Regions from separate parts of the Paenibacillus xylanexedens genome, predicted to be linked through region 2. Evidence: a T-box and tRNA genes for the amino acid it is inferred to sense, from the RefSeq annotation. Region 2 holds a T-box; the other regions hold tRNA genes.
The links. The T-box of region 2 lies ahead of ileS (isoleucine--tRNA ligase). A T-box ahead of a tRNA ligase gene usually reads a tRNA of that ligase, here a tRNA-Ile.
Positions count from the first base shown of each region.

Region 1: it encodes a tRNA-Ile, which carries the amino acid that the T-box ahead of ileS (isoleucine--tRNA ligase) is inferred to sense. The anticodon was not compared.
Region 3: it encodes a tRNA-Ile, which carries the amino acid that the T-box ahead of ileS (isoleucine--tRNA ligase) is inferred to sense. The anticodon was not compared.

Region 1 covers NZ_CP018620.1:1,130,294-1,137,620, forward strand. The annotation lists rRNA gene BS614_RS05090 (23S ribosomal RNA) at 1-1,363, shown strand, start outside; rRNA gene rrf (5S ribosomal RNA) at 1,440-1,556, shown strand; tRNA gene BS614_RS05100 (tRNA-Ile) at 1,616-1,689, shown strand; tRNA gene BS614_RS05105 (tRNA-Ala) at 1,724-1,799, shown strand; tRNA gene BS614_RS05110 (tRNA-Asn) at 1,801-1,876, shown strand; tRNA gene BS614_RS05115 (tRNA-Ser) at 1,880-1,971, shown strand; tRNA gene BS614_RS05120 (tRNA-Glu) at 1,989-2,060, shown strand; tRNA gene BS614_RS05125 (tRNA-Val) at 2,067-2,142, shown strand; tRNA gene BS614_RS05130 (tRNA-Met) at 2,160-2,233, shown strand; tRNA gene BS614_RS05135 (tRNA-Asp) at 2,261-2,338, shown strand; tRNA gene BS614_RS05140 (tRNA-Thr) at 2,362-2,437, shown strand; tRNA gene BS614_RS05145 (tRNA-His) at 2,535-2,610, shown strand; tRNA gene BS614_RS05150 (tRNA-Gln) at 2,622-2,696, shown strand; tRNA gene BS614_RS05155 (tRNA-Lys) at 2,706-2,781, shown strand; tRNA gene BS614_RS05160 (tRNA-Leu) at 2,791-2,877, shown strand; tRNA gene BS614_RS05165 (tRNA-Gly) at 2,886-2,960, shown strand; tRNA gene BS614_RS05170 (tRNA-Arg) at 2,967-3,043, shown strand; tRNA gene BS614_RS05175 (tRNA-Pro) at 3,060-3,133, shown strand; tRNA gene BS614_RS05180 (tRNA-Gly) at 3,147-3,217, shown strand; gene BS614_RS05185 (short chain dehydrogenase) at 3,404-4,009, shown strand; gene BS614_RS05190 (ABC transporter substrate-binding protein) at 4,235-5,284, opposite strand; gene BS614_RS05195 (helix-turn-helix domain-containing protein) at 5,379-7,061, opposite strand.
Region 2 covers NZ_CP018620.1:5,568,188-5,575,514, forward strand. The annotation lists gene ileS (isoleucine--tRNA ligase) at 1-1,900, opposite strand, end outside; T-box leader at 2,240-2,532, opposite strand; gene BS614_RS24385 (DivIVA domain-containing protein) at 2,590-3,099, opposite strand; gene BS614_RS24390 (YlmH family RNA-binding protein) at 3,340-4,122, opposite strand; gene BS614_RS24395 (YggT family protein) at 4,322-4,540, opposite strand; gene BS614_RS24400 (cell division protein SepF) at 4,599-5,066, opposite strand; gene BS614_RS24405 (YggS family pyridoxal phosphate-dependent enzyme) at 5,057-5,758, opposite strand; gene pgeF (peptidoglycan editing factor PgeF) at 5,765-6,664, opposite strand; gene BS614_RS24415 (YlmC/YmxH family sporulation protein) at 6,716-7,108, opposite strand; gene sigG (RNA polymerase sporulation sigma factor SigG) at 7,283-7,327, opposite strand, start outside.
Region 3 covers NZ_CP018620.1:1,091,321-1,098,647, reverse strand. The annotation lists gene iolD (3D-(3,5/4)-trihydroxycyclohexane-1,2-dione acylhydrolase (decyclizing)) at 1-721, opposite strand, end outside; tRNA gene BS614_RS04930 (tRNA-Gly) at 1,114-1,184, opposite strand; tRNA gene BS614_RS04925 (tRNA-Pro) at 1,195-1,268, opposite strand; tRNA gene BS614_RS04920 (tRNA-Leu) at 1,276-1,354, opposite strand; tRNA gene BS614_RS04915 (tRNA-Arg) at 1,372-1,448, opposite strand; tRNA gene BS614_RS04910 (tRNA-Gly) at 1,456-1,530, opposite strand; tRNA gene BS614_RS04905 (tRNA-Leu) at 1,541-1,621, opposite strand; tRNA gene BS614_RS04900 (tRNA-Lys) at 1,628-1,703, opposite strand; tRNA gene BS614_RS04895 (tRNA-Tyr) at 1,714-1,799, opposite strand; tRNA gene BS614_RS04890 (tRNA-Thr) at 1,809-1,884, opposite strand; tRNA gene BS614_RS04885 (tRNA-Phe) at 1,905-1,980, opposite strand; tRNA gene BS614_RS04880 (tRNA-Asp) at 2,000-2,077, opposite strand; tRNA gene BS614_RS04875 (tRNA-Met) at 2,105-2,178, opposite strand; tRNA gene BS614_RS04870 (tRNA-Val) at 2,195-2,270, opposite strand; tRNA gene BS614_RS04865 (tRNA-Glu) at 2,277-2,348, opposite strand; tRNA gene BS614_RS04860 (tRNA-Asn) at 2,353-2,428, opposite strand; tRNA gene BS614_RS04855 (tRNA-Ala) at 2,430-2,505, opposite strand; tRNA gene BS614_RS04850 (tRNA-Ile) at 2,540-2,613, opposite strand; rRNA gene rrf (5S ribosomal RNA) at 2,652-2,768, opposite strand; rRNA gene BS614_RS04840 (23S ribosomal RNA) at 2,842-5,767, opposite strand; rRNA gene BS614_RS04835 (16S ribosomal RNA) at 6,081-7,327, opposite strand, start outside.

The DNA.
Region 1 (7,327 bases), 2.6 Mb from region 2:
AGCTGTGATGGGGAGCGAAAATTGTAGTAGCGAAGGTCATGATCTCACACTGCCAAGAAAAGCCTCTAGCCAGGTGATGGTGCCCGTACCGCAAACCGACACAGGTAGGCGAGAAGAGTATTCTAAGGCGCGCGGAAGAACTCTCGTTAAGGAACTCGGCAAAATGACCCCGTAACTTCGGGAGAAGGGGTGCCCCGGTAGTGTGAATAGCACGAGGGGGCCGCAGTGAAAAGGCCCAAGCGACTGTTTAGCAAAAACACAGGTCTGTGCGAAGCCGTAAGGCGAAGTATACGGGCTGACGCCTGCCCGGTGCTGGAAGGTTAAGGGGAGTGGTTAGGAGCAATCCGAAGCTGTGAACCGAAGCCCCAGTAAACGGCGGCCGTAACTATAACGGTCCTAAGGTAGCGAAATTCCTTGTCAGGTAAATTCTGACCCGCACGAATGGCGTAACGACTTGGGCGCTGTCTCAACGAGAGATCCGGTGAAATTTTAATACCTGTGAAGATGCAGGTTACCCGCGACAAGACGGAAAGACCCCATGGAGCTTTACTGCAGCTTGATATTGAATTTGGGTACGATCTGTACAGGATAGGTGGGAGCCTTTGAAGTGTGAGCGCCAGCTTGCATGGAGGCAACGTTGGGATACCACCCTGATCGTATCTAGGTTCTAACCTGGTACCGTAATCCGGTGCGGGGACAGTGTCAGGTGGGCAGTTTGACTGGGGCGGTCGCCTCCTAAAGAGTAACGGAGGCGCCCAAAGGTTCCCTCAGAATGGTTGGAAATCATTCGAAGAGTGCAAAGGCATAAGGGAGCTTGACTGCGAGACCTACAAGTCGAGCAGGGACGAAAGTCGGGCTTAGTGATCCGGTGGTACCGCATGGAAGGGCCATCGCTCAACGGATAAAAGCTACCCTGGGGATAACAGGCTTATCTCCCCCAAGAGTCCACATCGACGGGGAGGTTTGGCACCTCGATGTCGGCTCATCGCATCCTGGGGCTGAAGTAGGTCCCAAGGGTTGGGCTGTTCGCCCATTAAAGCGGTACGCGAGCTGGGTTCAGAACGTCGTGAGACAGTTCGGTCCCTATCTGTCGTGGGCGTAGGAAATTTGAGAGGAGCTGTCCTTAGTACGAGAGGACCGGGATGGACGTACCGCTGGTGTACCAGTTGTTCCGCCAGGAGCACCGCTGGGTAGCTATGTACGGACGGGATAAACGCTGAAAGCATCTAAGCGTGAAGCCCCCCTCAAGATGAGATTTCCCAGTATGTAAGACCCCTTGAAGACGACGAGGTAGATAGGCTGGGGGTGGAAGTGCAGCAATGCATGGAGCTGACCAGTACTAATCGGTCGAGGGCTTATCCAATAGCAAGTTGTAATTCGCATGTTTCGTTTCGAATCTAGTTTTCAGAGAACAACAACTCTGAAATGTAAGCTACGCGTTTGGTGGCGATGGCGGAGGGGTTCCACACGTACCCATCCCGAACACGACCGTTAAGCCCTCTAGCGCCGATGGTACTTGGACCGCAGGGTCCCGGGAGAGTAGGACGCCGCCAAGCGATTTCCCTTTGGGGTATTTTTTTTGCCCCCCTTGCTAAGGAATAAGGGATATATATTAGGGCCCTTAGCTCAGTTGGTTAGAGCGCACCTCTGATAAGGGTGAGGCCGGTGGTTCGAGTCCACCAGGGCCCATAGCAAGACCACAACAATGAAATACACAGTGTATGGGGCCATAGCTCAGCTGGGAGAGCGCCTGCCTTGCAAGCAGGAGGTCAGCGGTTCGATCCCGCTTGGCTCCACCATTCCCTGATAGCTCAGTTGGTAGAGCACTCGACTGTTAATCGAGTTGTCACAGGTTCGAGCCCTGTTCGGGGAGCCATATGGAGAGGTGTCCGAGCTGGCCGAAGGAGCACGATTGGAAATCGTGTAGGCGTCACAAGCGTCTCGAGGGTTCGAATCCCTCTCTCTCCGCCAGATAATTTTTTTAGCAAGGCCCGTTGGTCAAGGGGTTAAGACACCTCCCTTTCACGGAGGTAACAGGGGTTCGAATCCCCTACGGGTCATAATATGGAGGCTTAGCTCAGCTGGGAGAGCATCTGCCTTACAAGCAGAGGGTCGGGGGTTCGATCCCCTCAGCCTCCACCATATAAACTCTATAACGACGCGGGGTGGAGCAGCCCGGTAGCTCGTCGGGCTCATAACCCGAAGGCCGCAGGTTCAAATCCTGCCCCCGCAATTATACTTTCCTTTGAGAAAGTGATCTGGAACCGTGGTGTAGTTGGCCTAACATGCCTGCCTGTCACGCAGGAGATCGCGGGTTCGAATCCCGTCGGTTCCGCCATTTTTTAATTAAATATACACCGTGCCGGTGTAGCTCAACTGGTAGAGCAACTGACTTGTAATCAGTAGGTTGGGGGTTCAAGTCCTCTCGCCGGCACCATTTTTAGTATTTACATCTGAATTTGTGATAGAATGTATATTACAAGTAAAATTGTTAATACTAAGATTCTCTTAGTGGATGAATGGCTTACTCTATGGCGGTCGTGGCGAAGTGGTTAACGCACCGGTTTGTGGATCCGGCATTCGGGGGTTCAATTCCCCTCGATCGCCCCATGATTTTTTAATGGGGATTAGCCAAGCGGTAAGGCAACGGACTTTGACTCCGTCATGCATAGGTTCAAATCCTATATCCCCAGCCATTTCATTACGAGTCATTAGCTCAGTTGGTAGAGCACCTGACTTTTAATCAGGGTGTCGAAGGTTCGAGCCCTTCATGACTCACCATTATATTTTGCGGTCGTGGCGGAATTGGCAGACGCGCACGGTTCAGGTCCGTGTGGGCTAACCCCCGTGGAGGTTCGAGTCCTCTCGACCGCACCATATGTTTTGCGGAAGTGGCTCAGCGGTAGAGCATCGCCTTGCCAAGGCGAGGGTCGCGGGTTCGATTCCCGTCTTCCGCTCCAATATTTGCGCCCTTAGCTCAGCTGGATAGAGCGTTTGACTACGAATCAAAAGGCCGGGAGTTCGAATCTCTCAGGGCGCGCCATTATTCTCATAAGTATCGGGATGTAGCTCAGTTTGGTAGAGCACCTGGTTTGGGACCAGGGGGTCGCATGTTCAAATCGTGTCATCCCGATTTTTTTTATTTTGCGGGTGTAGTTCAATGGTAGAACTTTAGCCTTCCAAGCTAATAGCGTGGGTTCGATTCCCATCACCCGCTTCCTAGTAACATACAGAAAAGCCTTTGCTTATAGCAAGGGCTTTTTTTGTGCTTTAAAAAGAATAAGTGTATTCCTTTTAAAATAGGGTCAATTGTCATTTGATTAAGGATGAAATCTTTGTTTAAATAAATAGAACAATTCGTATCTGATTAACCGCATTTATTTATGAAGGAGGACAAACAGTAATGAAAAGAGCTTTGGTCATTGGTGGAAACGGAACATTAGGTAAAGCCGTTGTTGCGAAACTGAGAGATTATTCCGTTGAGGTTATTACAGCAGGTAGACAATCCGGGGATGTTCAGGTGGATATGATGTCGACAGAGAGTATTACTACCCTCTTCGAAACGGTGAGAAATATTGATTACGTCATTGTGGCGGCGGGCCAGACCCATTATGCGAAACTCGAAGAACTTACACCTGAGAACAATATGATTAGTGTGCAGGGTAAACTGCTTGGACAGGTCAATATCGTATTGATTGGACAGCACTATATTAACGACAAGGGGAGTTTCACGCTGGTCAGTGGCATTATACAAGACCACCCTATTGAGCAAGGTGCATCAAGTGCTATGGTCAATGGGGCTATTGATTCGTTTGCCAGAGCGGCAGCGTTTGAGTTACCAAGAGGCATTCGTTTGAATTCGGTTAGTCCTAATTTGTTTGTAGAGTCGGCGGAAAAATATAAGGATTTCTTTATTGGATTTAATCCCGTACCTGTAGAGAAAGTGGCTAATACGTTTATCCAGAGTGCACTTGGGATTGAAACAGCCCAAAATTTTAAAATATATTAAAAGCTGGACAGTTATATATGATTTTGATGAAATACCTATCCCTAATTAGTTGTAGGAAGAGAAGGGTGTACATGAAATGCATTTAAATGTTAAGCATGTAGAATGATTTTTCCTGAAACAGGACTGAATGAGGCCATATGGAATATTAAATATAAAGGAGATCCACCGAAAATACGGTGAATCTCCTTTTGTTTGTTGTGGATGAAATAGTCGGTATGTTTGGAATCAGGGAGCAGGTAGTCCAAGAACTTCGAGCATTTCATTACGTTTGAGCGATTCGGCAATGGGGCCGTCAATGAGCCATTTCTTAGCATTGAGGACATAGACATGGCCATTTTGAACAGCGGGTAGGCTTTTCCACACTTGGAGTAGCTGGATTTCGTTGAGTTCATCTTTTGTTTTTTGCAACGCTTCAGCTGATCCATCTGAGCTAATGGACACGATAAAAAGATAGTCTGCTTTGATTTCAGGCAAAAGCTCTACCGAGATACTGGCATTCATCCGATCCGGATTCTCTGCCTCAAGTTTGGTAACGAGAGCATCGGGAGTGAATCCAACCTCATAACCCGCTCCTACATAACTGGAAGCTGGGAATGGCGTGGATGGAATGGACGAGAAGAACAAACGCATATCTTTCTCTTCCAGGCGCAGGAATGCAACTGTAGGTTTGGTTTTGGTGATATCGGCTGAAAGCTTCTGAGCTTCAGTTACTTGATCTTTATTTTTTTGTAAAAGCTGTTCAGCTCGCTCTTCAATATCCAGTGCAGTAGCTACCTGCACGATAGATTCCTGCCAATTACGGCGATCATAAGTGATCGTAGGCGCGATCTTCTCGAGTTGTTCGAGAATTTTGGCATCCAAACTGGCATTGGCAATAATGAGGTCCGGATTGGCGCTGACTACAGCTTCAAAATTGACACTTTCATTGATGGGTTCGACATCCACGCCTTGAGCTTCAAGTTGCTCATTCAGGTAATCTTGCCGACCAATAGGTGTAGCAAGTACCAGTGGTACCTCCAAGGAGAGGATAATGTCCTCCATATTAATGGACACAATCCGTTCGGGATGTGCCGGGATTTTTTTGCTGCCACTAGCGCTCTCCACGGTCTTAGTAGCTGATTCAGTGGATGAGTCGCCATCTGTCCCCGCAGCTGACTTTACGCCATCTGCAGATGGCTGCGAAGTGCTTGCAGGTGTCTGCCCACACGCAACAAGTAACATGGCGAGTATGAACAGGATCCCCGTTATTTTGACATAATGCTGTTTGTACATCATAATCCCCCTGTGTTTCTAATGATATTGATTCTCAGTACACTATATATTGTAGCGGTCTCATGTTGGGGGAGACATAGCCTTCTGTGCTATCCGGTCATGGATTAATGTGCTGAGTCCCACCAAAAAGTTTCAGGGTTTCATCGATGATCTGATCATGGGCATATGGTGAATAATCCAACCAAGGCATTTCATCAAGCAGATATACATGTTGGTTCTGCACAGGCATCAAATCTTGCCATAACTGAGTATGTTGTACTTTATGCCAACGTTGCTGGGATTCTGAGTCCTGGTCCACAATCAGTAACATGCGATCTCCAACCATTTGAGGCAACTCCTGATCATCCAATACACGATAGACTTGCCCTGGAAGCAGATCGTGTGAAGGCGACACGTCGAGATCGTTATATAGAACAGCGCCCCCATTGCGTCGCCCGTAGATTAACAGATGACCCATCATGATATGAATAATGGAGACCGTATCCTTACCGATTAAATGAGTAAGCTGCTCTTTGGCTTGGATTACCTTGTCATCGTACTGCTCCAACCATTGCTGAGCATCTTGTTGCTGTCCCACAATGGAGGCAACTTGTATGAAGTGTTCCCGCCAGCTCAATCCTTTCCATGGGATAACGATGGTAGGCGCAATTCGCTGCAGCGTTCTTTTTAACGTATTGGCTTCGTACTCATTACAGAGTATGAGGTCCGGGCTCGCTTGCATCAACAACTCAACGTTGGTTTGCCAGATACGAGGATTCATGCGTTTGCTACGTCCCAGATGATAAGGGATATTCGAGAAAAACAGATTCCTGTGTTGATCCCGTCGGTTATCGATCAATGCCGCATGGGGGATGATCTGTAATGCCAGCAGATGGCCAGTGGTTCCGAAGGAGAGAGTGGCAATTTTACTGCGTTTCTGCCGTTGATAGGTAGAGGGAGACACGCCAACATATTTTTTGAATTTGCGACTAAAGTAAAACTCGTCCTGAAAACCAACCTGTGAGGCGATATGTTTGATGGTTTGGCCGGGGACGAGCAGCATCTCTTTGGCCCGGTCCATGCGGATGCTATTCACGTATTCCATGGGACTGATGCCAGTGCTATTTTTGAATACCCGCGAATAGTGCCACACACTCATGCCTGCCACTCCGGCAAGAACTTCACGAGAAAGATGCTCAGCATATCCAAGCTCAATAAGTTCAATCGTTTGATCCAAAGCAGAGGTGTGTTCGGAATCTCCTATTGAACTTTCTTTGGGAGGAGCATACACATGGGTCAACAATTCATGCATCAAAGTCTGAATACGAAATGGACGATTTTCTTGAGGTACAGAGATGCATTCGTGGAGCTGTGAGGCAATTCTGGTACATTCCTGAAAAAGTTCATGCGGTAATTCATCAGCGTAAGATGAACGAAGTAACCCTTTTTGGTATACCTCCCTTACAGTAGAGCCGGAAGTAGCTTTATTGATATCGGAGAGAGGCTTCAACATATCAAAATATATCGCGATGCCCTGTAAAGGATGAACCTCATCCGTTGTATATTCTATCGCTGTTCCTGGCAGGATCAGATACATTTTGCCGAGTGTGGCATGATTCAGCCTGTGCCCAATACGGATATTGGCCTCACCACCAGTACAGATGAGCAGAAGATGTGAGTCCGTTAATACGAATGGGGGAAGAAAAGACGCTTGATCGAGAACTTCGGATGTCTTGAATCTTGCATATAGGTCACGGGTATGTTCACCGTTAGATATCAGTGGAAAGACTTGCAAAGTCACCAGAATCCCTCCTTAACTTGCAATAGTAACATTACATATGATGTATTTGAGAATCATTATCAATTATTGCATATTGTCATACAAATAAGAAGTCCATATGATAATATGAAAATGAAATAGCGAATTCTGATCATTTAACCGTGTAACTCTCCACTATAAATTGAATTGAATTAGGTTACCGAGTTGGAAAATAGCCATTACATAGTTACTATCATGCAAACCGTTGAGCGAATAACCAGTAAAAATCTCAACTGATGTTAATCGTA
Region 2 (7,327 bases):
CTTTGGAGAAACGTTTGCTGTTCCACGGTGCACTGTCAGACAACAAAGCCCAGCGGAATGCATCTGTACCGTATTCTTCAATTACTTCCCAAGGATCAATAACGTTACCTTTGGATTTGGACATCTTCTGTCCGTTCTCGTCAAGAACGTGTCCTGTAGCCATAACCGCTTTGTAAGGCGCTTTGCCTGTCAAAAGGGTGGAAACCGCCAGCAAGCTGTAGAACCAGCCACGTGTCTGGTCAATCCCTTCACAGATCATATCTGCAGGATACTGCTGTTCGAATACTTCTTTATTTTCAAATGGATAGTGCTGCTGGGCAAACGGCATGGAGCCGCTGTCGAACCAGACATCGATCACTTCCGGTGTACGTTTCATCTCATATTTGCCGCAAGAGCTCATGACTTTAACGTCATCCACATATGGTTTATGCAATTCAAGATTCTCAGACACATCACCTACCGCACGAGCACGCAATTCTGCAATGCTGTGTGGTGCAAATTGTTCGCCAGTCTCCTCGCACACCCAGATGTTCAGCGGAGTTCCCCAATAACGATCACGGCTGATGTTCCAATCCACCAGATCCTCAAGGAATTTCCCGAAGCGACCTTCACGAACGTGACCTGGGTACCAATCCACTTCACTGTTGTTGGCAATCAATTGGTCCTTGATGGCTGTTGTTTGGATAAACCAGCTGTCCATCGCATAGTACAGAAGCGGTGTATCACAACGCCAGCAGAATGGATAGCTGTGCTCATATTTTTCTTTGCTGAACAACCGTCCATGCTCAGACAGATATCTTACGATATCAATATCACAATCCTTCACGAAACGTCCCGCAAAGTCAGTAACCTCAGCGACAAATTTGCCTTCCAAGTCCACCATGTTCACAAAGCTGATCCCATTCTCACGGCATACACGGTAGTCATCTTCACCATGGGCAGGAGCCATGTGTACGATACCCGTACCACTTGCATCCGTTACAAAGCTTGCACCCAGGATGATGTTGGCTTTCTCAGCCTGTACGTAGTTGAACGGAGGATCATACGTTTTGCCAACCAGGTCGGCACCTTTCAGTGCACCGATGATCTCATACTCACCTTTGGTATCTTTCATCACTTTTTCAACCAGATTGGTTGCCATGATGTACACTTCATCACCTTGACGAACACGGGAGTAGTCCATATCGGGATTCACGGCAAGTGCAACGTGTGAAGGCAGTGTCCAAGGTGTTGTCGTCCAAGCCAGTACAAATTCTCCGCTGTCATTCAGTTTGAATTTCGCTGTAGCACTCAGATCTTTGACGTCTTTGTACCCTTGTGCAACTTCATGGGAACTCAGTGTTGTCTGACAAGAAGGACAATACGGGCTCACACGGTGACCACGATACAACAGGCCTTTCTCATGGATTGTCGCCAGGATGTTCCATACACTCTCGATGTAGTTGTTATCAAGGGTGATATACGGGTTATTCATATCCGTCCAATATCCGATACCTTCTGTCAGATCACGCCATTGTTGCTCATACTCGAATACGCTCGCTTTACATTCGTTAATGAATTTCTCCACGCCGTAATCTTCGATTTCCCACTTGTGGGAGATACCAAGCTTCTTCTGTACACCCAGTTCTACAGGCAGACCATGTGTATCCCAACCTGCTTTACGAACAACACGGTAACCCTTCATCGTGTTATACCGTCCAACAAAATCCTTGATTACCCGTCCCAGTACGTGACCGATATGCGGTTTACCGTTTGCTGTAGGCGGCCCTTCATAAAATACGAAGTTTGGCTTGCCCTCCCGGTTTTCGATGGATCTTTTGAATGTATTCTCCGTTTTCCATTTATCTAACACGCGTAATTCTCTGGCACGTGCCTTCTCTTTGACGTCAACTCGTTGCATGATCATTATCTTCCCTTTCTTTGGTTGGATTGTGGACCGTCCACAAAAAGCGTTTCAATCCCCCTAAATCCCCCTTGCCAAGGGGGACCCCATAGGCGCTCCGCCCTCTGGACACCCGGGATAGGTTGTCGGTGGGGGATCGGTGGCGCTTATGGGCGAGGGGGGATGTGCGTAGTGGCGGCCATTTTGCGGCTGTTCCCTGCGTGAACGCCGCCTGGCCTTACCTCGAGGTGGGTGTTGCCGGGTGCTTCGCTTTCCCGGCGGGTGGCTCTCTCCTTGAGGTCCCTGCGGGCCTCATGAACGTTCGCCTTTTTTGGACACAAAAAAGCCCCGTCCCTGGAAAGGGACGAGGCTATACTCGCGTTACCACCCTAATTCTGTTCATCACAAACCACATCCAGGCAAGCCTGGGTATGCTCTGTCATCAACAGCGCTTATGCCCCGCTATACTACCGCAGGGTGCCGTTATAACGTACGGCTTACGGTTCGGCTTACACACGGCAATCAAGATCACCGCTTCAGCGTCACTTCTCCGGGGAGATATTCGGCTATAACTCATCCATTGGTTTGCACCAACCACCAACTCTCTGAGGGATGAGATCATAACGTACTGAACCCGTCATGGAATCACTATTCATTATGAATATAGTTATAGCCTCTTTGCAGACAAAAGTCAACCAGGCGACAGACTAATAAATTTCTTTCATCTCCCGCTCACGGTCACGCACTTCCTGCTCCCGGCTCTCCAGCACTTCCCAACCATCCTGAGTCAACAGTTCAAGCTGCGCTTCAACAAGCGTGCGGAAACGGGCACGATAAATCGAGGCCTGCTTTTTCAGTTCTTCCACTTCCAAAGCAATTTTACGCGATTTTCCCAACGATTCGTTCACGATCCGGTCTGCATTTTTCTCTGCTTCCTTCACGATCAACTGCGCTTCTTTCTTCGCATTACCCTTCACATCATCAGCAGCTTCCTGCGCAATGATGATCGTTTTGCTAAGCGTCTCTTCAATTGTAGAAAAATGATCCAGTTTCTCCTGAACGGACAGCAACTGATTGCTCAGCTCTTTGTTCTCGCGAATGACGCCTTCGTAATCTTTGATGACTTGATCCAGGAATTCATTGACTTCATCCTCGTCATACCCGCGCAAACGTCGGGAAAATTCCTTGTTGTGTATGTCCAGCGGCGTTAATGGCATGCTGTCCACCTCCTGTTAAAGTTCCTTCCCGTCAAGAGAAGGTTTGCAGCATATGGGTACCACCCAAGGGGCCGTATCGTTGATGCCTAACCTTGGCAACGTATACGGAATGCAGGATCAGAATTGCATCCTCCAACGTTCATGTAAAGCTTTGACTTAATCTTTATCGGATACACCGCGTATTTTCTACACCTTTATGATAAACATTTCGACAAGAAAGGGGATTTTCCTGCAACAGACTCAGGCAAATTTGCCGATTTTCACTCGGCAACGCCCTTTTTTGGTCATCCCATCCTGTTCCATAACCTTGAAACGGCCAAATCCCTGAATGGATACGACATCACCCGCTTTTAGCAATTTGGAGGGATCTTCCTCAACCTTCCAGTTCACACGGCAGCGACCAGCTTTGATCGGCACCAGCACTTTACTGCGACTAAGCCGATACACATCTGCGCAGATTCCATCCAAACGAAGAGAAGCGACCGTAATGTCCATCGTCTCCAGTTTGCTCTCTGACCATCGCATCTGATCCAAAGGAAGTAACTCTGTGAACACATGTAACCGATGCACCTGATTCAGTTGAAGCGATAAAAAAGCGCCGGTTTCCGCCGCCACCACTGTATGGCAACCGTCCTCCAGCACTTGGATATCCCCGATCTTTCCACGTTTCATCCCAAGCCCGAGCAGGGAACCCATATAGTCCCCATGCTCCAGCTCCGAGATTTTCTGATCATCAGACGTAATACTGAGCACCTGCATCCCCATATCCTCATCATCCAGATACATATAATCAGGTGCAACCAGCGCACGCTTGCGTTCAGCAGCCTCGTAACCACCATCCAGACGAATCTGAACGTCGTTACGGCGATTGGCAAGAGTCTGTAAGATAAAAACCTGTCTTGGATCAAGAAAGTCAGTTAGCTTCATGTCATGATACTTACCCGCCTGCTCAACCCAATCCGAAGCCTTATCTACAAAATCCCGCTCATCATGGCTAAAATGTTCGTAAATTTCACCGCTCATCTATGTCACCCTACCCTAATAGTCCGTGTTCAAAAAGACCGGTTTTCAGTACCGAGAAGATGGGATAAAGCTAGAAATGGAGTAGCGGAGCGTAGAAAAAACTACGTGAGCAACGGACATTTCGGCTGAATTCCATATTCGATGCTGACGATGCCACTAGGCATCCTTCGTAATCAAAAGCGGACTTTTTGAACAACCTCTAATATGCAAAATACCGAAGTATGGAGATCAGCCCATTAAGCGCAAGTTGCAGAACGATCAGCGCCACAATCGGGGAAATATCCAGCACACCGAACAAAGGCGGTATAAATCGGCGAAACGGTCTTAGATATGGTTCCACTAATTTGCCCAGCCATTCACCGATGAAGCTTTCCCGCGCATTGGGAAGCCAAGACATCAATATGTAGACAATGACCATGTAAAAGTAAATCTGGTATAACGTGTACAACACGCTTTCAATCTGATACAAAAGTGGCTCACCTCATTCTGTTATAATCTTGCTCGCTGTCAGCCAGTATTTCCGTAATTGATCCCTGAATTTCAACCGTATCTGGCGTACAGAGAAAAATGTTTCCGCCGATTTTGGAAATACCGCCACCCAATGCATATACCGTGCCACTCAAAAAATCAATAACGCGCAGCGCTTGGTCCTGGCGAATTCGTTGCAAGTTCACCACAACGGTACGATGCGAACGCAGATGGTCGGCAATTTCCTGAGCCTCGTCATAAGAACGCGGTTCATACAGGACAACTTTAACATTTTTCTGGGAATGAATGCTCACCACATTATTCCCCCTTTGGTTTCTACGTTTATCGAGACTGGAGGTTTCAGCTTCCTGATGTTCAGCCTCATTTTCCTCCTGCGCAGCCATTCGTTCACGTTCCACAATCTCTTCCTCTTCCTGAAGTCCGAGGAAATTCATAAATTTATTCATTACGCCCATCGTGAACCCTCCTCTTTTCCTACGAGAATCGATCCTAGCCGTACCCAGGTTGCCCCTTCTTCAATGGCCACTTCAAAATCATTGGACATTCCCATCGACAGCTCAGTCAATGGCTCTGCTGTAAGGGCTTGTCCATTCAATTGATCTCTCAGCTCACGCAATCCACGAAATACGGGACGCGTCAGCTCCGGATCTTCCTCATGAGGTGCCATAGTCATTAGGCCAACGACCTTGAGATTGTTGAACGAACGAATATCACGCAAAAAAGAACTTGCCTGTTCAGGCTGTAATCCATATTTGCTCTCTTCACCCGAAATATTCACCTGCAAAAACGTTTCCACTTGGATGCCAAGTGAAGCTGCTTTTTTATCCAACTCCTTCGCCAATGACAAACGATCCAGTGAATGTATGTAACGAAACTTGCCAATCACGTCTTTCACCTTGTTTGTCTGCAAATGACCGATAAAGTGCCAGGTACCCTGCTGACCAAAAGCTTCCCATTTGGCCTGTGCATCCTGCCACCGGTTTTCTCCAATATGCTCAAGACCATGATCCAGCACCGATCCCGTTGTTTCAAGTGAGACATATTTCGTGACCGCAATCACATTCACATCATCACGATGACGGTTACTGCGCCGACATGCGTCCTCGATCTTCTGATTTACCTGTTGAATACGCTCCTCCAATGACACAGAGGGTCACCTCTCTTCCAGCCCAATCCAGCTCGCCATCCGTCCTGTATCACCATTTTCCTTCCGATAGGAGAAAAATAGTTCGGGATGACAACTTGTACACCATGTTGTACATTCGATATGATCCGGCATTATTCCTGCTTTCATCATAATGTGTCGATTACATTCTTTCAAGTTTAACATCGTTTTACCGTTATTCACGGCTCGATATGCTTGTTTAGAAGCAGAATCCTTGTATTTATCATTAACCGGGGAATCATCAAACCAAACCCGTACATGCTGCATGACCGCCTCATCCACTTCATAACAGCAATCCCCAATCGACGGACCGATTGCAGCTCGAATGTCCTGCCTACGGCTGCCATACTCCCGTTCCATCGTCTCCACCATGGATACAGCGATACCCGCGACTGTACCTTTCCAGCCGGCATGAGCAAGACCTATCGCCTGCTGCACAGGGTCATAGAAATAAAGCGGAACACAGTCTGCGTAGAAAGAAGTCAACAGCACACCAGGCACATTCGTGACCAATCCATCCGTATCCTGCAATGCAGATTGACGATCAAGTAATCCTCTGCTCCGATCTTCAGCGGTAATTACAGCTACATGTTTGCCATGCACCTGCTCTCCACAGGTCCATGCTTCTGCTGCAAAGCCAAGCTTGTCGGTTACTAGCCTGCGGTTGTTAAGTACAACTTCAGGGTCATCCCCCACATGATAAGCACAATTGAGCGTGGCATACGGAACTTTTCCAACTCCACCATGTCTCGTCGTAAACCCGACTGCCAGCTGTTCAAATTGCTGTGTCCAAGGCTCAACATATAATAATAACGGATCAGGACCGAAATCTGAATTTGGGTTCTTGGTCCGTTCAAGTAATTCTTTATCCAATACAAAGGGTTCCATTATCTCACCTCACCACTTCCAGTGTACCAAATGAGCCACATTCTGTCTCATTTATATCGTTCGACGCTGATTACGTTCCGACCGTTCAATGCGTTCCACTCGCTCTGTGCGGTTATGCTGTTGTTCATCATACAGGCGTGCTTCGCGATCACGCTCGTCATACGTATTTTCCTTCACCTCATCCATCTTCACCAGTATCACATCTGAACCAATCTTCACAATGTTTCTCCAGGGAATCACCAGATCCGTTCCCCCGCCAAAAAGACCCATAAAACGGCTGTACCCTGGCACAACAATCGCTTCAATTCGTCCCTGCTTCAGATCCAGCTCCAAATCACTGATCTGACCGAGGCGTTTACCATCCGTAATGTTAATGACATCCTTTGTCTGAAAGTCCGAGATTTTCATGCCTCGTGCCGCTACTTCGCTCGTATTTACTTTCATTCATTCCCGCCCCCTGTTATTCCTCTTCTTCCCGTTCTTCACGCTTCTATACAATATATGTTTCAGGGGCGAAAAATGTCCTGTTTTTCATCAAATGTGGAAACGGTCCAAAACAAAAAGACGACCAACGGTATACACTGCCCCGATTGATCGTCCTTCTGCCTTTGCATCGTGTTATGACTTTACATGTTTTTGCATCTGCTGTATCGCTGATTTCTC
Region 3 (7,327 bases), 2.6 Mb from region 2:
ACACACCGCCGCCTGCAACGAGTAGCGGCTTTCTGCCACGGGCAATCTGTTCCGTTGCCCGTTCAATGGCTGCCTGTACCGGGGGGCGACGGTCCAGATAATGTACTTTGCGGGCAAAGAACGATTCTGGATAATCGTACGCCTCTGCCTGCACATCCTGCGGCAGTGCGAGCGTTACTGCTCCCGTCTCTGCTGGATCGGTTAGCACACGCATGGCCTGTGTAACAGCAATCATCAGCTGTTCGGGACGAACGATGCGATCCCAGTACTTGCTGACGGCTTTGAATGGATCAGTGGCTGAGATTGTATAGTCACTGCTCACTTCCAACTGCTGAAGTACCGGGTCCGGTTCCCGTGTAGCAAAGTTATCTCCAGGAAGCAATAAAACCGGTATCCGGTTCACCGTTGCAGTAGCTGCGGCTGTAATCATATTCAAAGCACCAGGTCCAATGGATGTTGTACATGCATAGATCTGTCTACGGTTCTTCTGCTTGGCATAAGCCGCTGCCGTATGCACCATACCTTGTTCGTTCTTGCCTTGCATATACGTCAGGCTTCCCGGACTGCGCTCCAACGCTTCTCCAATGCCTGTTACGTTGCCATGTCCAAAAATGCCGATGATTCCCTTCACAAACTTGGTTTCCACACCGTCAACCGAAATATATTGCTGATCCAGATATCGAAGCAGTGCCTGAGCCATCGTTAATCGAATTGTTTTCATGAATTTGATCGCCGTCCTTTCCTTTACGGGTTAAGCGCTTAATCTACGTTAAGTTTAAGCGCCTTACCCCTGAAGGTTAAGCGCTTAATTGATATGGTATTACAGGTTAATGATTTACGCAAGCTATTTTTGTAAGCGTTTTATTAAATGTGGTAAAGAAAAGATATTCTTGTGTTCGAACATGTGTTAGACCTTCTCTATTTGAACACTTCCACAATGACTAAGAAGAGACTTAAAAAAGAGGGAAATATATCGTGAGGATGGGATACATGCTGGTACACGCATGTGAGCCATATATTCCATGATCTTCGTATACTACAATCGCCAATATACCTATGAAAGCAAAAAAAGAAAGAGACGGTGAATACCATCTCTTTCTTTTTCAATATATAAGCGGGTGATGGGAATCGAACCCACGCTATTAGCTTGGAAGGCTAAAGTTCTACCATTGAACTACACCCGCATAACAACAATCGGGATGACACGATTTGAACATGCGACCCCCTGGTCCCAAACCAGGTGCTCTACCAAGCTGAGCTACATCCCGTTATCTATACCGGCGAGAGGACTCGAACCTCCACGGTTTCCCACTCGATTTTGAGTCGAGCGCGTCTGCCATTCCGCCACGCCGGCAAAATATGAAGTTATAATGGCGCGCCCTGAGAGATTCGAACTCCCGGCCTTTTGATTCGTAGTCAAACGCTCTATCCAGCTGAGCTAAGGGCGCAAAATATTGGAGCGGAAGACGGGAATCGAACCCGCGACCCTCGCCTTGGCAAGGCGATGCTCTACCGCTGAGCCACTTCCGCAAATAAAGAATGCGCGTGGAGGGACTTGAACCCCCACGTCAAAGACGCTAGATCCTAAGTCTAGTGCGTCTGCCAATTCCGCCACACGCGCATATAATGGTGAGTCATGAAGGGCTCGAACCTTCGACACCCTGATTAAAAGTCAGGTGCTCTACCAACTGAGCTAATGACTCATAGAAAAACTGGTGGAGGATGATGGATTCGAACCACCGAACCCGTACGGGAGCAGATTTACAGTCTGATGCGTTTGGCCGCTTCGCTAATCCTCCAGGATTACATGGTGCCGGCGAGAGGACTTGAACCCCCAACCTACTGATTACAAGTCAGTTGCTCTACCAGTTGAGCTACACCGGCGTATTACATGGTGTTATAAATGGTGGCTCGGGACGGAATCGAACCGCCGACACGAGGATTTTCAGTCCTCTGCTCTACCGACTGAGCTACCGAGCCTTACTACATTTAAAAAAAATGGCGGAACCGACGGGATTCGAACCCGCGATCTCCTGCGTGACAGGCAGGCATGTTAGGCCAACTACACCACGGTTCCAGATCACTTTCTCAAAGGAAAGTATAATTGCGGGGGCAGGATTTGAACCTGCGGCCTTCGGGTTATGAGCCCGACGAGCTACCGGGCTGCTCCACCCCGCGTCGTTATAAAGTTATATGGTGGAGGCTGAGGGGATCGAACCCCCGACCCTCTGCTTGTAAGGCAGATGCTCTCCCAGCTGAGCTAAGCCTCCATATTATGACCCGTAGGGGATTCGAACCCCTGTTACCTCCGTGAAAGGGAGGTGTCTTAACCCCTTGACCAACGGGCCTTACTGGCTCCCCGAACAGGGCTCGAACCTGTGACAACTCGATTAACAGTCGAGTGCTCTACCAACTGAGCTATCAGGGAATGGTGGAGCCAAGCGGGATCGAACCGCTGACCTCCTGCTTGCAAGGCAGGCGCTCTCCCAGCTGAGCTATGGCCCCATACTCTGGTGTATTTCTTGTTGTGGTCTTGCTATGGGCCCTGGTGGACTCGAACCACCGGCCTCACCCTTATCAGAGGTGCGCTCTAACCAACTGAGCTAAGGGCCCTTATCAATTTTCGAAAAAAAATACCCCAATGGGGTTTCGCTTGGCGGCGTCCTACTCTCCCAGGACCCTGCGGTCCAAGTACCATCGGCGCTAGAGGGCTTAACGGTCGTGTTCGGGATGGGTACGTGTGGAACCCCTCCGCCATCGCCACCAAACGCGTAGCTTACATTCAGAGATCGTTCTCTGAAAACTAGATTCGAAACGAAACATGCGAATTACAACTTGCTATTGGATAAGCCCTCGACCGATTAGTACTGGTCAGCTCCATGCATTGCTGCACTTCCACCCCCAGCCTATCTACCTCGTCGTCTTCAAGGGGTCTTACATACTGGGAAATCTCATCTTGAGGGGGGCTTCACGCTTAGATGCTTTCAGCGTTTATCCCGTCCGTACATAGCTACCCAGCGGTGCTCCTGGCGGAACAACTGGTACACCAGCGGTACGTCCATCCCGGTCCTCTCGTACTAAGGACAGCTCCTCTCAAATTTCCTACGCCCACGACAGATAGGGACCGAACTGTCTCACGACGTTCTGAACCCAGCTCGCGTACCGCTTTAATGGGCGAACAGCCCAACCCTTGGGACCTACTTCAGCCCCAGGATGCGATGAGCCGACATCGAGGTGCCAAACCTCCCCGTCGATGTGGACTCTTGGGGGAGATAAGCCTGTTATCCCCAGGGTAGCTTTTATCCGTTGAGCGATGGCCCTTCCATGCGGTACCACCGGATCACTAAGCCCGACTTTCGTCCCTGCTCGACTTGTAGGTCTCGCAGTCAAGCTCCCTTATGCCTTTGCACTCTTCGAATGATTTCCAACCATTCTGAGGGAACCTTTGGGCGCCTCCGTTACTCTTTAGGAGGCGACCGCCCCAGTCAAACTGCCCACCTGACACTGTCCCCGCACCGGATTACGGTACCAGGTTAGAACCTAGATACGATCAGGGTGGTATCCCAACGTTGCCTCCACGCAAGCTGGCGCTCACACTTCAAAGGCTCCCACCTATCCTGTACAGATCGTACCCAAATTCAATATCAAGCTGCAGTAAAGCTCCATGGGGTCTTTCCGTCTTGTCGCGGGTAACCTGCATCTTCACAGGTATTAAAATTTCACCGGATCTCTCGTTGAGACAGCGCCCAAGTCGTTACGCCATTCGTGCGGGTCAGAATTTACCTGACAAGGAATTTCGCTACCTTAGGACCGTTATAGTTACGGCCGCCGTTTACTGGGGCTTCGGTTCACAGCTTCGGATTGCTCCTAACCACTCCCCTTAACCTTCCAGCACCGGGCAGGCGTCAGCCCGTATACTTCGCCTTACGGCTTCGCACAGACCTGTGTTTTTGCTAAACAGTCGCTTGGGCCTTTTCACTGCGGCCCCCTCGTGCTATTCACACTACCGGGGCACCCCTTCTCCCGAAGTTACGGGGTCATTTTGCCGAGTTCCTTAACGAGAGTTCTTCCGCGCGCCTTAGAATACTCTTCTCGCCTACCTGTGTCGGTTTGCGGTACGGGCACCATCACCTGGCTAGAGGCTTTTCTTGGCAGTGTGAGATCATGACCTTCGCTACTATAATTTTCGCTCCCCATCACAGCTCAGCCTTACAATGTGCGGATTTGCCTACACATCAGCCTTACTGCTTAGACGGACATCCATCAGTCCGCGTCACTACCCTACTGCGTCCCCCCATTGCTCATAACGGCTTACGGTGGTACAGGAATTTCGACCTGTTGTCCTTCGACTACGCCTTTCGGCCTCGCCTTAGGTCCCGACTTACCCTGAGCGGACGAGCCTTCCTCAGGAACCCTTAGGCTTTCGGCGGATCAGATTCTCACTGATCTTTTCGTTACTCATACCGGCATTCTCACTTGTATAATGTCCAGCGCTCCTTACGGTACACCTTCAACCCTTATACAACGCTCCCCTACCCCTGATGCAAAGCATCAAGCCATAGCTTCGGTGGTGTGTTTAGCCCCGTTACATTTTCGGCGCAGAGTCACTCGACCAGTGAGCTATTACGCACTCTTTCAATGGTGGCTGCTTCTAAGCCAACATCCTGGTTGTCTGTGCAACTCCACATCCTTTCCCACTTAACACACACTTGGGGACCTTAGCTGATGGTCTGGGCTGTTTCCCTTTTGACAATGGATCTTAGCACTCACTGTCTGACTCCCGGAAGTAAGTCTATGGCATTCGGAGTTTGACTGAGCTTGGTAACCCTTGCGGGCCCCGCACCCAATCAGTGCTCTACCTCCACGACTCTGTTTTCCGAGGCTAGCCCTAAAGCTATTTCGGGGAGAACCAGCTATCTCCGAGTTCGATTGGAATTTCTCCGCTACCCCCACCTCATCCCCGCATTTTTCAACATGCGTGGGTTCGGGCCTCCAGTGCGTGTTACCGCACCTTCACCCTGGACAGGGGTAGATCACCCGGTTTCGGGTCTACGTCCACGTACTATGTCGCCCTATTCAGACTCGCTTTCGCTGCGGCTCCGGCTCTTCACCTTAACCTTGCACGGGAACGTAACTCGCCGGTTCATTCTACAAAAGGCACGCCATCACCCCTAAAACGGGCTCTGACTTTTTGTAAGCACACGGTTTCAGGTTCTATTTCACTCCCCTTCCGGGGTGCTTTTCACCTTTCCCTCACGGTACTGCTTCACTATCGGTCGCTAGGAAGTATTTAGCCTTGGCAGATGGTCCTGCCGGATTCATACGGGGTTTCACGTGCCCCGCACTACTCGGGATCCGTCTCGGAGGGAACCAACTTTCAACTACAGGGCTTTTACCTTCTTTGGCGGGCCTTTCCAGACCTCTTCGCTTAACCGGTTCCTTTGTAACTCCATGTGAGACGTCCCACAACCCCAAAGAGCAAGCTCTCTGGTTTGGGCTTCTCCGCGTTCGCTCGCCGCTACTGACGGAATCACTATTGTTTTCTCTTCCTCAGGGTACTTAGATGTTTCAGTTCCCCTGGTATGCCTCTACACAACCTATGTATTCAGTTGTGAGTAACTGGAAATTACCCCAGCTGGGTTTCCCCATTCGGACACCCCCGGATCAAAGCTTGCTTACAGCTCCCCGAGGCAGTTTCGTTGTTCGCCACGTCCTTCATCGGCTCCTAGCGCCTAGGCATCCTCCGTGTGCTCTTAGTAGCTTAACCATTTTGTTCCGGTTTCGGTCGTTCGCTTCCCTTGGTTTGGACTACGTCCAAATCCAAAAGTCGCTCTCACCCGATACCATCACAAAAGCAATTTAACTACCTTTATAAACACTTCACTTGTTTACACAAGATCAGCTTAAAGGAATGTTCTAATTCGCGTTTGTTTCGTTTCGATATCTAGTTTTCAAAGAACAAGCTCCATGCAAAAGCAAGCTGTTTGAGAGTTTGAGCTCTCAAAACCGAACAACGAGTGAGTGTTTTGCAGCTAAGCTGCGTATTTGAATGTTTCCACTCGGGAAACGATTCTCCATAGAAAGGAGGTGATCCAGCCGCACCTTCCGATACGGCTACCTTGTTACGACTTCACCCCAATCATCTATCCCACCTTCGGCGGCTGGCTCCTTGCGGTTACCCCACCGACTTCGGGTGTTATAAACTCTCGTGGTGTGACGGGCGGTGTGTACAAGACCCGGGAACGTATTCACCGCGGCATGCTGATCCGCGATTACTAGCAATTCCGACTTCATGCAGGCGAGTTGCAGCCTGCAATCCGAACTGAGACCGGCTTTGTTGGGATTGGCTCCATCTCGCGATTTCGCAGCCCGTTGTACCGGCCATTGTAGTACGTGTGTAGCCCAGGTCATAAGGGGCATGATGATTTGACGTCATCCCCACCTTCCTCCGGTTTGTCACCGGCAGTCTATCTAGAGTGCCCACCCGAAGTGCTGGCAACTAAATATAAGGGTTGCGCTCGTTGCGGGACTTAACCCAACATCTCACGACACGAGCTGACGACAACCATGCACCACCTGTCTCCTCTGTCCCGAAGGAAAGATACATCTCTGCATCGATCAGAGGGATGTCAAGACCTGGTAAGGTTCTTCGCGTTGCTTCGAATTAAACCACATACTCCACTGCTTGTGCGGGTCCCCGTCAATTCCTTTGAGTTTCAGTCTTGCGACCGTACTCCCCAGGCGGAGTGCTTAATGTGTTAACTTCGGCACCAAGGGTATCGAAACCCCTAACACCTAGCACTCATCGTTTACGGCGTGGACTACCAGGGTATCTAATCCTGTTTGCTCCCCACGCTTTCGCGCCTCAGCGTCAGTTACAGCCCAGAGAGTCGCCTTCGCCACTGGTGTTCCTCCACATATCTACGCATTTCACCGCTACACGTGGAATTCCACTCTCCTCTTCTGCACTCAAGTCACCCAGTTTCCAGTGCGATCCGGGGTTGAGCCCCGGGATTAAACACCAGACTTAAATGACCGCCTGCGCGCGCTTTACGCCCAATAATTCCGGACAACGCTTGCCCCCTACGTATTACCGCGGCTGCTGGCACGTAGTTAGCCGGGGCTTTCTTCTCAGGTACCGTCACCTTGAGAGCAGTTACTCTCCCAAGCGTTCTTCCCTGGCAACAGAGCTTTACGATCCGAAAACCTTCATCACTCACGCGGCATTGCTCCGTCAGGCTTTCGCCCATTGCGGAAGATTCCCTACTGCTGCCTCCCGTAGGAGTCTGGGCCGTGTCTCAGTCCCAGTGTGGCCGATCACCCTCTC